One region of the Nocardiopsis sp. NPDC101807 genome, then DNA from elsewhere that is predicted to be linked to it. Evidence: predicted binding sites of a transcription regulator. Region 1 holds the regulator's gene; the other holds the start of a gene.
The links. Region 1 encodes LexA, which represses DNA repair genes until DNA is damaged. Its sites were predicted from a motif close to TCGAACANNTGTTCGA; they were not measured.
Positions count from the first base shown of each region.

Region 2: the regulator LexA is predicted to act here: its motif matches at 2,708-2,723, upstream of ACIRPH_RS17500 (DUF6504 family protein).

Region 1 is NZ_JBIWMK010000007.1:393,979-398,643, reverse strand. Features, by position in the region: gene ACIRPH_RS23085 (hypothetical protein) at 1-461, shown strand, start outside; gene ACIRPH_RS23080 (alpha/beta hydrolase family protein) at 502-1,602, opposite strand; gene lexA (transcriptional repressor LexA) at 1,833-2,552, opposite strand; gene nrdR (transcriptional regulator NrdR) at 3,268-3,768, shown strand; gene ACIRPH_RS23065 (vitamin B12-dependent ribonucleotide reductase) at 3,925-4,665, shown strand, end outside.
Region 2 is NZ_JBIWMK010000005.1:298,774-303,438, reverse strand. Features, by position in the region: gene ACIRPH_RS17515 (hypothetical protein) at 1-343, shown strand, start outside; gene ACIRPH_RS17510 (DivIVA domain-containing protein) at 352-1,056, shown strand; gene ACIRPH_RS17505 (M48 family metallopeptidase) at 1,388-2,317, shown strand; gene ACIRPH_RS17500 (DUF6504 family protein) at 2,435-2,695, opposite strand; gene ACIRPH_RS17495 (NUDIX hydrolase) at 2,866-3,336, opposite strand; gene ACIRPH_RS17490 (GNAT family N-acetyltransferase) at 3,389-3,973, opposite strand; gene ACIRPH_RS17485 (ROK family protein) at 4,088-4,665, shown strand, end outside.

The DNA of each region.
Region 1 (4,665 bases):
TGACGGAGACGCTGGACGCGCTGGTGCCGGGGCACGAACTGGAGCTGGAGGAGCCGGTCGGCGGCCCGGAGGACCCGGCCGGGTCCGGATGGCAGTGCCGCTGGGCGACCCCGCAGGGCCCGGGAGAGGCGGTCCCGGCCACGGCGACGCTGGTGATGGTGGCCGCCCCCGACCCCGGCGGGGTGACGACCGCCGCCGACAACCTGCGCGCGACCACGGAACAGCACGACACCACCGGGCTGGACGGTGTCGGCGAGGAGGCGGTGCGCTGGACCCGCGGGGCGCCGTTCACGGTCGGCTGCGTGGGGACGCGGGTCTCCAACCTGTACCTGGAGTCCTGCTACAGCGTGGCGTCCCGCTACGACGCCACCGAGCCGGCCGACGAGGAGCGGATCGTCGCCGATGCGGAGGAGCTCGCCCTGGCCGTGGTCGGGGCCCTCCCGGAGTCGATCCCCGAGTGACGGGCGGCGCCCCGCAGGGCGCCCCCGGCGGCCGGGAACCCTACCAGGCGGTGCCGAGGAACTCCTCCAGCGCGGGGGCGACCCCCTCGGCGAAGGGTCTGTCCGAGTCCAGGACCGCCGCTCCGGGCTCGTCCTCGAAGGCCCGGAGGATGTGGTCGGTACCGGGCAGGTCCACGCGTTCGGCGCCGTCCAGACCCGTCATGAGCCGGTCCACGTCCTCCCGGGAGACCTGGGCGTCGTCCTCCCCCCACAGGACCAGGACCGGTGTGCCCTCGGGCAGGTCGCGCCCGAGCTCGACGGGGTCGAGGCCGTCCATGAAGGAGAGGAAGTCGGCGTTCCACGGTGTGTAGACGCCGAACTGGTCGCTCTCCTGCGACGTGAGGTCGCGCCCTCCCCTGACCGCGGCCCGCCCGGCGCGCATGTCCGAGAGGAGCTGCACGGCCTCCGCCTCCCCGATCTGGCCCGCCCCCTCCGCCAGACGGACCTGCTCGGTGACCTGGCGGTCGAGGAGGTCCAGGTAGCGCGTGCCCGGAGGGGCGGCCAGCACCAGCGCGGGCGAGGGGCGCCCGGAACCGATGAGCTCGTGGGCGCGCAGGGCGTAGAGGGCGCCCTCGCTGTGGCCGACGACGACCACGCGGTCGGGGTCCACCTCGGGCTGCGCGACGAGCTCCTCGTACGCCGCCACGACCTGCCGGTCGAAGACCTCGGGGTCCACCGGGGCGATCGTCCGGACGCCTCCGGGGCCGGTCTCCTCCCCGGTCTGGGGATCCGGGCCGCTGCCGAACTTGTCGTAGCGCAGCGAGGCCACACCGGCGTCGGCGAGGACGCGGGAGAGGTTGCGGTTGGTGTCGGCGTCGGGCCGCGCGGGCGCGTTGCCGTCGCGGTCGGTGGGGCCGCTGCCGGAGACGATGAGTGCGCCGGGGACGCTCCCGGACGCGCCGTGCGGCGTGCGGAAGCTCGCGGCCACCTCGTGCCCGCCGCCCTCGAAGGTGAGTTCGCGCTCGACCCCGCCGACCCCGGGGGGCTCGGCGCCGCCGGTGTCGGCCGGGGCGCAGGCGGCGGTGGAGAGCAGGACTGCGAGGGCACCGCCGACCAGTGCGGCACGCGGCCGGGCGGAGGGGGAGGAGAGTGGTGTGGACACGGTTCCAGCCTAGCGGCCCCGCCCGGCGGGCCCCCGTCGTCCACAGGCCGTCCCGCGGCCGTGCGCGGGCCGAGCGGCCCGGGCCGGTCCGGCCGTCGGGCGCCCGCGCGCACGGTACGGCGCCGCGACCACGCGTAGGGCAGCGGCGTGCTGGGCGCGCCCACGGCACGGCGCCCCCGGGCCGTCGGGGGACGGCGCCGGAGGCGCGGGGCGGTGGGGCCGGACCGGGCTCAGACGCGTCGCATGACCGCGACGACCTTGCCCAGGACGGTGGCGGCGTCCCCGTTGATCGGCTCGTAGGCCTCGTTGCGCGGCATCAGCCAGACGTGGCCGTCCTCCTCGCGGCGCAGGACCTTGACGGTCGCCTCGTCGTCCAGCAGGGCCGCCACGATGTCGCCGTTGTTGGCGTCCTGCTGCTGGCGGACCACGACCAGGTCGCCGTCGGTGATGGCGGCGTCGATCATCGAGTCGCCGACCACGGTGAGCATGAACAGGCGGCCCTCCCCGACCAGCTGGCGGGGCAGCGCGAGCACGTCCTCCACCGACTCCTCGGCCAGGATGGGCCCGCCGGCGGCGATGCGGCCGACCAGGGGCACGGCCGCGGCGCGCGAGGGGTCGATGTCCTCGGGGGTCACGGTCTGGCCGGAGGAGCGGCCGGGCGAGCGCAGCTCCACGGCCCGGGGCCGGTTCTGGTCCCGGTGCAGGTAGCCCTTGCGCTGGAGGACCTTGAGCTGGTGCGCCACGCTGGACGGGCTGGAGAGGCCGACCGCTTCCCCGATTTCCCTTATCGAGGGGGGGAAGCCGCGCTCGCGTACATACCGCTGGATGCAGTTCAGGACGCTCTGCTGTCGGGCGGTGAGTTTGGGGGCGTCGGGCGTGGATCCCCCCGTGTTCCCCACTGCGGTGAGAACGGCGGTGGAATCTGCGGTTCCGGGATTCTCCTCCGGCACGGCCGGGCCTCCTCGGCATTCGGTTCGGTCAGGGCCTGATTGCGTGACTGGCCGCCACCGGTCCGCAACCGCGCCGACCTGGGGTCCGCGTGATGGCGAAACCAGCGTGAAATCACAGTCAACATTAGACGTTGCGCACGGTGATATCAAACAAGCGTTCGATGGCTCGGGCCATTGTGCCGCGTGTTTTCGCGGTCAATTTCCGGCCTCTACCGACGTGTGTACACGTGTTCACGTGGTGTTGTCCCCGGAATGCGCGAAGACGTCTCCCCGAGGGCGGTTCCGGCAGATGTGGGACTGGTCTCCCGGATCCCGGGCGCGAGGACGGAACCCCCTCGTGGGACGCGTTTCCGGCCGTGACGGGCCGCCGGTCGCAGCGGGCGCCGGGGGCCTCCGCCGCTATTCTTGTCGACGGAGCCCGCCGCCCCCGGGGCGTCCCGGCCTCCCCGCGCCCCCGTGTCCGGCCCCTTCCCCGCCGTCGCCCCCGACTCCCGTCCGCGTGCGGGACGCGCGGGACCTGGCGCCCAGACCCCCTCGCGACGGGGCGCTCTCCCGCCCGCGTGCGGGACACGCGGGCCGCGGAGTTGCGGGCCACCCCTTGCTGCGCCTAAGTTCGACCACAACATCTGGTGCTCTCGTGGGATGGATTGCCCAGGAGTTGTGGTTTAGTAGAGATACAGGGTGTCGATTCGGTGAGGGAAGCAGGTGAACCAGGATGCACTGTCCGTTCTGCCGCCATCCGGACACCAGGGTGATCGACAGCAGGTCCACCGACGACGGCGCGGCCATCAGGCGCCGCCGGTCCTGCCCCGTGTGCGAGCGCAGGTTCACCACGCAGGAGACCGTCCTGCTGATGGTCGCCAAGCGCTCCGGGGTCACCGAGCCCTTCAGCCGTACCAAGATCATCGCCGGGGTGCGCCGGGCCTGCCAGGGCCGGCCCGTCTCCGAGGACGCGCTCGCCAAGCTCGGCCAGAAGGTCGAGGAGGAGATCCGCGGACGCGGCGTCGCCGAGGTGCCGGCCCACGAGATCGGCCTGGCCATCCTCGGCCCCATGCGTGACCTGGACGAGGTGGCCTACCTGCACTTCGCCAGCGTCTACCGCGGCTTCGAGAGCCTCGCCGACTTCGAGGCCGAGATCGCCAGCCTGCGGCAGGACCGGGAGGGCGGCGACGGCGCGGCCGGACCCCTCCCCGAGAGCAGCACCACCACCGGGTAGCGCCCCCGCGGCCGGGAGAGGGCCGCGGGCGGGGCACCGCAGGGGCCGGCCGGACACCGCGGGACACGTCCTCCCGTGACCGGCCGTCCCGTATTTTCCGAGGACGCCGTGCACGGTTGGGCAGGCCGTGCCCACGAGGTAGGGGGAGAATCAACGATGACGGAAACCGCCAGCGGTTCGACGGGGCGCAAGGGCAAGGGGAGCCGCAAGGGCCTGAAGATCAAGCGGGTCTTCACGACCCCCGGGACGCACCCGTACGACTCCCTGGAATGGGAGCGCCGCGACGTCGTCATGACCAACTGGCGTGACGGCACGGTCAACTTCGAGCAGCGCGGCGTGGAGTTCCCCGCCTCCTGGTCCATGAACGCCACCCAGATCGTGGCGAGCAAGTACTTCCGCGGAGCCGTCGGCACCCCCGAGCGCGAGTGGAGCCTCAAGCAGCTCATCGACCGCGTCGTCGGCGTCTACACCGCGACCGGCGTCGAGCACGGCTACTTCGCCGGCGACGAGGACGCGGAGATCTTCGACCACGAGCTCAAGCACGCCCTCGCCAACCAGCTGTTCAGCTTCAACTCGCCGGTGTGGTTCAACGTCGGGACGGCCTCCGCGCAGCAGGTCAGCGCGTGCTTCATCCTCTCCGTCGACGACACCATGGAGTCGATCCTCGACTGGTACAAGGAAGAGGGGATCATCTTCAAGGGCGGGTCCGGCGCGGGTGTGAACCTCTCCCGCATCCGCTCCAGCAAGGAGCTGCTGTCCTCGGGCGGCACGGCCTCCGGTCCCGTGTCCTTCATGCGCGGCGCCGACGCCTCGGCCGGGACCATCAAGTCCGGAGGGGCCACCCGCCGGGCCGCCAAGATGGTCGTCCTGGACGTCGACCACCCCGACATCGAGGAG
Region 2 (4,665 bases), on a different contig from region 1:
CTCCCCCCGCCCCCCGCAGGGCCTGCCGGAGGCCCCGGCCCTCGACGCGGTCCCGCGCGGCTTCCACCGCGCCGGGGTCGAGGACGTCCCCGACCGGGCGTCCTTCGCGGTGGCCGCGCCCCAGGGCTCCCCGCCCCGCGCGGGCGCCCCCTCCCCCGGCCCGCCCGGAAACCGGCGGCCGGAGCCGATCGGCTCCGGGGAGCCGAGGGCCGGGGGACCGACCCCTGACCCGGGCGGGTACGGCCGCGGGCGGGGCCGGGAGGTCCCCGCCAGTCTCGTCGCATCCGCCCCCGGACGCGGAATCACGCGCGGGCCGGGGATGACCGCCACGAGAACCTCCTGAACTGCACAATGGGGACCATGCCTCTGACACCGGCGGACATCCGCGAAAAGAAGTTCCACACGGTGCGTCTGCGCCCGGGTTACAACGAGGAGGACGTCGACGCGCTCCTCGACCGGATCGAGGCGACGCTCGTCGCCCTGGAGGGCGGGCCGCGCACGGGCCCGCTCATCACGGCCGACGAGGTGCGCAACTCACGTTTCCGCACCACGAGGCTGAGCCCGGGGTACCGCGAGGACGAGGTCGACGACTTCCTCGACGTCGTGGTCGCCGACCTGGCCGGGCGCGGCCTCGGCCGGTTCGGCGACCTGGTCCCCCCGCCGCTGCCGCCCCGGCCGGGATCCGCCCGCACCGGTGCGGGCGGCGGGCAGGACCCGGCGGAGGGACGGCGCCACGCGCCTGCCGGCCGGACCGGCCCGGAGCACCCGCGGCGCCGGTCCGGGATGACGCCGGAGGACGTCCGTGAGCAGCAGTTCGCCACCACCCGGCTGACCACGGGCTACAACGAGCAGGAGGTCGACGACTTCCTGGACCGCGCCGAGATCACGCTCGACGCGCTCCAGCAGGGGCTCCCGGAGCACGCGACCCTCACGGCGGCGGAGGTGGAGCGGGTCCAGTTCGCCACCACCCGGGCGCGCCCGGGGTACGACCCGGCGCAGGTGGACCGGTTCCTGGACGCGCTGGCGGAGGAGCTGCGCCGCTACGAGCAGCAGTAGTCGGCGCGGGCCCCGCCGCGCACCGGGCGCGTGATCGCGGCGCGGCCGACGGGCCCCGCCGCGGGCGCCCCCCCCCGGCCTCCGGCGCCGCGGTCGGGGCGGGCCCGTGGAGGGGGCGGGCCCGCCCGGCGGGCGGGCACGTCCGCGCAGGGCCCGCGCCGGGGGCGCGTCCCGGGCGGGGCCCTGCCGCCCGGGCAACCAGTACCGACCCGCCTCTTCCGGACACGCCGTGGCGCGCGAACCCCATCCCCGGGGAAGCGGAAAGTAATATTTGAACACAGCGAGTAGTCGACCCTGCTGTCTCACTGACCGTGATCCGAGGGGAGGCAGGATGTTCCACCCGACGTGCCCGGAGGGCCGCGCCACCGCCTGGCCGGTCCACGGCGCGCCCGCCCCCACCGCGCCCTCCGGGGCGGGGACGCGGCTCCCGCCGGCGGCCGACCGCCCCGCCGACCTGGTCCCGTGCGACGCGGACGAGGAACTCGTGCCGACACCCGCGCATCCGTGGGAGGGACCGCTGCTGGCGGCGTGCGCGGCCGTGACCCTTCTGATGGCCGCGGTGCTCGCCCGCACCGTGTGGGCGGCGACGGGGTCGTGGGAGTACGTGGTCTGCGCGCTGGCGGCGGTACCCGCGGTGTGCTGGGCGGCGCGGGGGCTGCTGTACGCCCGGCGCCGCGCGGAGTCGGTGAAGATCTCGCCGACGCAGTTCCCCGAGGCGTACCGGACGGTGGTGTCCCTGGCCGCCGACATGGGCCTGTCGAGACCCCCCGAGGCGTATGTCCGGATCGGCGGCCGACCCTGCGGGACGGACGCCTCCGGCCACGGGCGGCGCCGCTACCTCGTGCTGTCGGACGCGCTGTTCGACGGCGGTGGAGGGCTGCGCGACCCGGAGGCCCTGGCGTTCCTGGTCGCCCACCAGCTCGGCCACGTGGCCGCCGGCCACACCGGTTTCTGGCGGCGGATGGCGACGATCGGCGGGGACCTCGTCCCGGGGCTCGGTTCGGCGCTGGCCCGCGCGATGGAGTACACCGCCGACGACCACGCCTACTCCCGCTTCCCCGAGGGCGCGCACGCCGTCAGGCTCCTCGCCGGTGGAACCCGCCTCTACACCCGGGTGAACATGGGGGAGATGGCGGACCGGGCCCGCACCGACCGGGGCTGCTCCCTGCTGCTGTACCACCTGCTGATCCGCCGCCCCAGCAACACGCGGCGGATGGCGGCCCTACGCGACCGCACCAGGCGCGGGCGCGTCTTCCTCTGACCGCCGGGCCGGCGACCGGCCGCCCTTCGCCGCTCGTCCGGCGGGAGACGGCCCGGCGACCGCTCGCGGCGGTCGGCGCGGGCGCCGATCCCGCCGGAGGCACCCGGGGGCCACGCCCTAGCTCCACTGGCGGCGCATGGTCCAGCGGTCGGACGCGACGTCGCGGGTGATGTCGATGATGCTGGGCTCCCCCGCCTCGGACTCCGCCGAGACGCGGAGCAGGTGGACCTGGGTGGCGGGCGTCCCGGGCACCTCGGGACGGGCGGGCCAGTCCCCGATGATCCTGCGCACCCGGAAGGTGCGACCGCGCCAGGTGAACCGGGCGGGGGTCCCGCCCCGGGTGGAACGTACGTCGATGTGTTCGTTCAGGAGACTCACGCGGGCAGCCTATCGAACTCTTGTTCGAGAAAGTCACACCTCTCGAAACGGCCGCCCTGCCGGGCGGTGTCGGACCCGGAACACCCTAGGGGCGCGGACCTCCCGGGGCGGTGGAACCGCCTCCGGCGTGTCGCGGGGCCCGGCCGCGCGGGGGCCCGGAGCCGGCTCCCCTACACGACGAAGTACGGGGCGGGGTCGTCGGCGCGGGCGTTCGCGATGCGGTCGAGGACGCGCTGCGCCATGTCCGGCAGCGCGTCCGGCGGGAACCACCGGACCTCCAGGGTCTCGTCCCCGCCGGCGTCTGGGGCGCCGCCGACGACACGGCAGCGGAAGGCCAGGTCGAGGAACTGGACCCGGTCCCCGTTGGGGTAGGTGTGGGGCTCCTGGCCGACCACGCTGGCCAGCCTCTCCACCTCGACCTCCAGGCCGGTCTCCTCCCACACCTCGCGCACGACCGCGCGGGCGGGCTGCTCCCCGGGTTCGAGGATGCCGCCGGGCGCGGCCCAGCGGCCGTCGTCGGCGCGCCTGTGCAGGAGGATGTCGCCGTTCTCGCCGATCACCACCCCCGTGACCCCCACGAGCGGGAGGAGACCGTGGCCGACGTGGTCGCGCAGGGCGAGGAGGAAGTCAGGTACGGGCATGCGCACGAGCCTACGAGACCCGCCGGTGCGGCCGCCGCACGCACCGCGCCCCTCAGCGCCCCCGGGAGGCGCGCAGCTCCCCGTACTCCTGGGCGAGGACCGACATGAGGACGGCGTCGTGCCACTCCCCGTTCCAGCGCAGGCACTCGCGCCGGACGCCCTCCCTGACGAAGCCGGAGCGGGCGTAGGACTTCTGGGCGTTGGCGTTGAACGCGAACACCTCCAGGCCCACCCGGTGCAGGCCCGCCACCGTGAACGCGTACTCCAGCACCAGGTCGGTGGCCTCGGTCCCGTAGCCCCTCCCGGTGAGGGCCATGTCGTTGAGCGCGATCCGGTACCCGGCGCAGGCGTTGTCCGGGTCGAGTTCGAGGAGCGCGCAGTCGCCCACGGCCGTCCCGTCCTCCTGCGACACGATCACCCAGTCGGCGCGGTCGTGGTGGTCGGGGCGGGTGGCGTACCACCTCCGCAGCACGTCCTCGGTGAACCGGCGGTGGGTCCCCGTGAACCGGCGGACCTCGGGGTCCATGTCCACCGTCGGACCGACCAGGGCCTCGCCGCTCCCGGCGTCGAGGGGCACGAGCCGGACCTTCGTCCCGTGGAGCCCGGGCTGGTCGCGGAAGACGTCGGGAGGAACCATGGTCGGGATTCCAGCAGAGGGCCGGGAACGGCGCAACCGGGTTTCCGCGCGCCCTCCGCGGCCCCTGTACGATCCGGGCACGGCGCGCGGCGCCGGCGACGCGAGGGGGACCCGGTGACGGTCGGTTCGGGAACGGTCAGCTTCCAGACGGTCCGCGAGACCAACCTGGGCGTCGTGCTGCGCACGGTCCGCGCGCTGGCCCCGTGCTCGCGCTCGGCGGTCGCGTCCGCGACGGGCCTGAACAAGACCACCGTGTCCAGCCTGGTCGCCGACCTGATGGCGCGGGGCCTGGTCCGGGAGACCGGGGAGACCTCGCGGCAGAGGGTGGGCCGGCCGGGCGTGCTGCTGGCGCTGGACGACTCCTCGGTGGCCGCGGTCGGCCTGGAGGTCAACGTCGACTACCTGTCGGTGGTCGCCGTGGACCTGCTGCGGAACGAACTCGTGGGCCGCCACGTCCCCTTCGACGCGCGTTCGGCGGGGCCGGAGGCGTGCGCGCGGCGCATCGCGCGGACGCTGCGGGAGACCATGGAGGCCCCGGAGCTCAGCGGGCGGGCCGTGGTGGCGGCGGGTGTGGCCGTGCCGGGGCTGATCGACGCGCCCGCGGGAACCGTCACGCGGGCGCCCAACCTGGGCTGGCAGGACGTGCGGTTGCGGAACCGGGTGAGGGACCTGCTGCGTACGGCCGGGGCGGG